DNA from 2 places in the Mesobacillus sp. ABV4_180 genome. Region 1 is predicted to be linked to the other one. Evidence: riboswitches for the same ligand, from Rfam matches in the RefSeq annotation. Region 1 holds a riboswitch; the other holds the start of a gene.
What was found. Region 1 has a riboswitch for S-adenosylmethionine ahead of mtnW (2,3-diketo-5-methylthiopentyl-1-phosphate enolase). Riboswitches for the same ligand answer to the same signal wherever they lie in the genome.
Positions count from the first base shown of each region.

Region 2: it holds a riboswitch for S-adenosylmethionine, as region 1 does, so the genes downstream of both, ACXAEA_RS05630 (methionine ABC transporter ATP-binding protein) here and mtnW (2,3-diketo-5-methylthiopentyl-1-phosphate enolase) in region 1, are expected to answer to the same signal.

Region 1 covers NZ_JBSWTJ010000001.1:3,260,437-3,262,829, forward strand. Annotated here, with positions in the region: gene mtnW (2,3-diketo-5-methylthiopentyl-1-phosphate enolase) at 1-1,097, opposite strand, end outside; SAM riboswitch class I at 1,196-1,304, opposite strand; gene ACXAEA_RS16765 (aminotransferase class I/II-fold pyridoxal phosphate-dependent enzyme) at 1,367-2,393, opposite strand, start outside.
Region 2 covers NZ_JBSWTJ010000001.1:1,139,022-1,141,414, forward strand. Annotated here, with positions in the region: gene ACXAEA_RS05625 (methionine ABC transporter permease) at 1-65, opposite strand, end outside; gene ACXAEA_RS05630 (methionine ABC transporter ATP-binding protein) at 55-1,086, opposite strand; SAM riboswitch class I at 1,198-1,303, opposite strand; SAM riboswitch class I at 1,394-1,496, opposite strand; gene ACXAEA_RS05635 (alpha/beta fold hydrolase) at 1,833-2,393, shown strand, end outside.

The sequences.
Region 1 (2,393 bases):
CCGCCGCCCTGGGCTCCACCAGGATGCCCGTGGACACCGCCTCCAGCATTGATAATGGAATCCACTCCAAAATCTTTAACCAGCAAAGGGACCATTCCAGGATGGATACCCGCGGAAGGCACCGGGAAGGCTCTTTTGAATTGATCCACAACAGTCAGTGACTCGGCAATGGACAACGCCTGCTGCTTCTCAAGTGCGACACTTCCATATGGGGATGGGAAGAGAGAAAAATCTGCTCCAGCGTAGCGTACAAGTTTGCCTAGCAATAAAGAATGCGAGAAACCATATTCCTGTGCTGAAGTCAATGCACCACTTACTGCAGGATGTGCCATAATCGGGATACTGATTTCATCATCTTCTCTCAGTTCCTGCAGCACATCCAATCCGTAGGCAAAAACATTGAACAGCAGTGCATCCGCTCCCAGCTCTGACGCTTTCCTTGCTTTGTCCCTCAGCTGCGTGGTCCTTCCTGTCAGGTTGGCAGCATATAATGTTCTGTGTCCAGTAGTTTCATAGACATCATCGAGAACCTTTTTCCCTAAAGCGATCCTCTTCTCAAAAGGAGTAAGCTCATTCTCAAACAGGATTTCATCATCCTTGATCAGATCGACTCCTCCCAGGCTCTGTTCCTTTAGTTGTTCCAACAGGAAATCCAAATCGCGGCCGATTACCCCTTTGAAAATGCTCATCAATAAAGGACGGTGGTGAACACCTAGCTTCGTTCGAATTCCTTCAATTCCAAAACGCGGACCTGGAAAAGCTTTTTTCAGTTCGTCCCCAAAATCAAGATCTACTAATTTCACCTTGCCATCAAGAGATAACTTGCCAAATACCGTTGTGAGAATTGCCGGCAGGTCAGGCGAAAAATTGATTGCTGGATAAGCAATCTTAATGATTGCGACTGTTTCTGAATTTTCATCGAGACCTGTTCCTTCAACAGAAACGACTCTCCCTTTATGCTTTTTCAGCTGTTTTTGGTCCAGCTCAGGCAAGTCTGTCCAAGATCCCACTGTCAATCCAAGTGCAATTCCCTCTGCTTTTTTTTCTGGATTATGCTTAGCGTCATGGACTATATAAGTTGCTGTAATTTCACTCAAGTAGATCAATCCTTTCCAAAACTAAAACTTATTCAACAAGGGTTGAGGCATAAAAAAAACCTCTTCGAAAAGAAGAGGTTAGAAAATACACTAAACTCTTCTTATCTTTCAGCTTTCGCTGCAAGAATTAGCACCGTGCCCAGCATAATTGCTGGGTCGGTTGCCGGGCTTCATCGGGCTCGTCCCTCCGCCTGCTCTTGATAAGAAAATAATTTAATCAAGTTATTTAATTGGTTAAAGTAAATTTATTAATTAGGATTATGTCAGGTTCATAAATTAATGTCAACAATTTTTTTGAAAATTCCTAAGCTTTCAATTCGACTGACAGCTTCCTGCAATCTCTGTTCTGAAGTCAGCAATCCTACCCTTACAAAGCCTTCGCCGAACTCTCCAAATCCAACGCCAGGCGCCACAGCAATATGCGCTTTTTCCAGCAAGAAGTCAGCAAATACAACGGATGTAAATGGTTCGGGAACCTTTAGCCACGCGAAAAAAGATCCTTTCGGAGCAGTAACGCTCCAGCCGATTTTTGTCAGCCCCTCAATTAAAACATTCCTTCTGGATTCATATAAATCATTCAGTTCGGCAACACAGTCCTGTGGCCCTAGCAATGCTTCAGCTGCTGCTTCTTGGACTGCACCAAACAAACTGACATACATATGATCCTGAAGCAGGTTGATTGCCGCAATGACACTCTTATTTCCTGCTGCAAAACCAACACGCCAGCCGGCCATATTATACGTTTTAGATAAAGTATAGATCTCGATTCCGACATCCTTCGCGCCGTCTGATTGCAAAAAGCTGTATGGACGCTGTCCGTCAAAACCAATGCCTCCATATGCAAAGTCATGGACAATACAGATTTCATTTTTCCTGGCAAGTTCGATCGTTTCATCAAAAAAATCCTTGTCTGCTACGGCACCCGTAGGATTGTTTGGGTAGTTAAGAAACATCAGCTTTGCTTCCGATAGGACCTTTTCACCAAGCTCACTGTAATCGGGCAGGAAGCCCTTCTTTTCCCGCAGCGGCATCGTTACCATTTTCGCCCTTGCAAGTTCTACACCTGACCAGTAATCCGGGTAGCCTGGGTCAGGGACAAGAATAGTGTCCCCTGGATTCAGAAGGCATTGGGGAATCTCAACGAGACCTGCCTTGCCTCCAAAAAGGATTGCGATTTCCTCTTCAGGGTCAAGGTCGACCCCATACTCCCTTTTGTAAAACTCTGCTGCCGCTTCTTTTAAGGAGCGAATTCCCCTGAATGGTGAGTACCTATGGTTAATGGGATTTTCCGCTGCT
Region 2 (2,393 bases), 2.1 Mb from region 1:
GAGAACGCAACCATCTGGAGAGTCTCTACTAATGCCTGAATGATTTGTTCTGAATTAACTAGCATGTGCTTTCACTTCCTTTATGCTTACTTTTTGCTGGCCGATAAAATTTAGAGCCCGTAAAATTTCTTTATCACTGCCCTGAAACTCGACGATCAGGTTTCCGAATGGGGTGCCCTGAAGCTCGGTAATATTTCCAAAAAGAACATTGATATTTACATCAAATTTCTTTGCAAGCTGTGATAAAAGCGGCTGGCCGGCTGAATCACCGACAAAATTGATTCGGAATACCTTTTGAAGCCCGGAGTGCCCATCAATAATCGTTCGAACTGAATCTGGGATAGTGTCATTCATGATGGAGCTGACAAAGTTCCTTGCCGTTTTCGTTTTCGGAGCAGAAAAGACATCAAAGACAGTGCCTTCCTCAATAATTCTTCCTTCTTCAATGACAGCCACGCGATCACAAATTTCACGGATGACTGACATCTCATGGGTAATGATTAAAATGGTGATGTTGTACTCCTTGTTGATTTTTTTCAAAAGCTGAAGAATGGAGCTTGTTGTCTGCGGATCAAGTGCAGAAGTCGCTTCGTCACACAGCAGGATTTTCGGCTGGGTTGCCAGTGCCCGTGCTATTCCAATCCGCTGCTTTTGGCCGCCGGATAGCTGATCCGGATAACTGTCTGCTTTATCAGCAAGGCCGACAAATTCAAGAAGCTGATGAACCCGCTCTTTTATTTGTGCCTTTGGAATTTTTGCGAGGACCAGCGGCATGGCCACATTATCAAAAACGGTTTTCGAATTTAAGAGATTGAAATGCTGGAATACCATCCCGATATTCCTTTTAATCTCCCTGACCTCTTTTACAGAAAGGGAAGTCAGGTCGCAGCCATCAACAATCACCTGTCCTGAAGTCGGACGTTCCAATAAATTCACGCAGCGGATCAATGAACTTTTTCCTGCGCCGCTAAAACCAATGACTCCAAATATTTCGCCTTCGTTAATTTCTAAATCAATTCCATTTAGCGCGGCTACCTTTTGCCCGCGGCTTTCGTATACTTTTTCTACTTTCTGAAAAGTAATCACCTTTCTGCCTCCTTTGTAGATGGTTCATCCATGCTTTTTCAATTAACAAAAAAGCCCTCTTCCCGGAAATAGGAAGAGGGCACGCCTGAAAAAATACAGGACAAACTTCTCTTCTTATCTCCCAAGCCTTTTGCTTGCTGGATTTGGCACAGTCCCCCATAAGGGGTCCGCTGCCGAGGCTTCATAGGGCCAGTCCCTCCGCCTCTCTTGATAAGAAAGTATTGATATATAGTTGTAGGTAGGGAATTCCGGAAAAATAAAAATCCCCTTCAGAAAGAAGAGGACATCAAATTAAAAAGTTGGCCTCTTCTTATCTGTCAAGCTGCGCTTGCTGGATTTGGCACAGATTCCAAAAGGAGTCCGCTGCCGAGGTGTCATAGGGCCAGTCCCTCAACCTCTCTTGATAAGAAGGTAACGAATATTCGGTTTTAAATCTTGTTTATTACTTTACTGTGGCATAGAGAAAGTGTCAATCATTTTATTTGGAATTTTTCTCGAAATTTGGAAAATGGGAAATTCGGATTATAAGGATGAGGTGAGATCCAGCCGTTGAAAAAATTAAAAGAAGGTGCCCAAAAGTTTTATATCTTTTGCTACACCATCTTTCGTTGATGGAAATTAGTTTGCTTTAGGTTTTACCTTTTTTCAAGTTAGCTTCCTCAACCTTCCTTAGTTCTAGGTAATCACCTATGTTAAAAAAATGAATATCTTATGCTCGATACCACTTTCATCGAGGAGGCTTGGGCATGGGTTACTTTGTTACTGTAGAACAAGGTGTGAATTTGTATGTTGAAGACATTAATCCTGGAGGAAGCAAGACCATTGTTTTCTTGCATGGCTGGCCGTTGAGCCATAAACAGTTTGAATATCAATTTAATGTTCTTCCATCCATGGGGTACCGTTGCATCGGGATAGACTGGAGGGGCTTCGGGAATTCGGATAAACCAATGTCTGGATACACTTTTGACCGATTGGCCGATGATATCCGCGCGGTAGTTGAGACACTTCAATTAAATAATTTTGCCCTGGTTGGCCACTCTACTGGAGGTGCGATCGCAATCAGATATATGTCCCGGTACAATGGTTACGGAGTATCAAGGCTGGTCCTTGTTGATGCTGCAGCCCCAACAGGATTTACAGCCGAAAATGCAGGCAAATTGCTTAAAGAAGCATTAAACGACCGCCCGAAGATGATGCAGGGAATAATTGATACTTTTTTCTTTCAATATATTTCTCCTCAGTTTTCCGACTGGTTCTTTCAAATGGGACTACAGGCCGCAGGTTGGTCCACAGCGTCAGTCATCGTT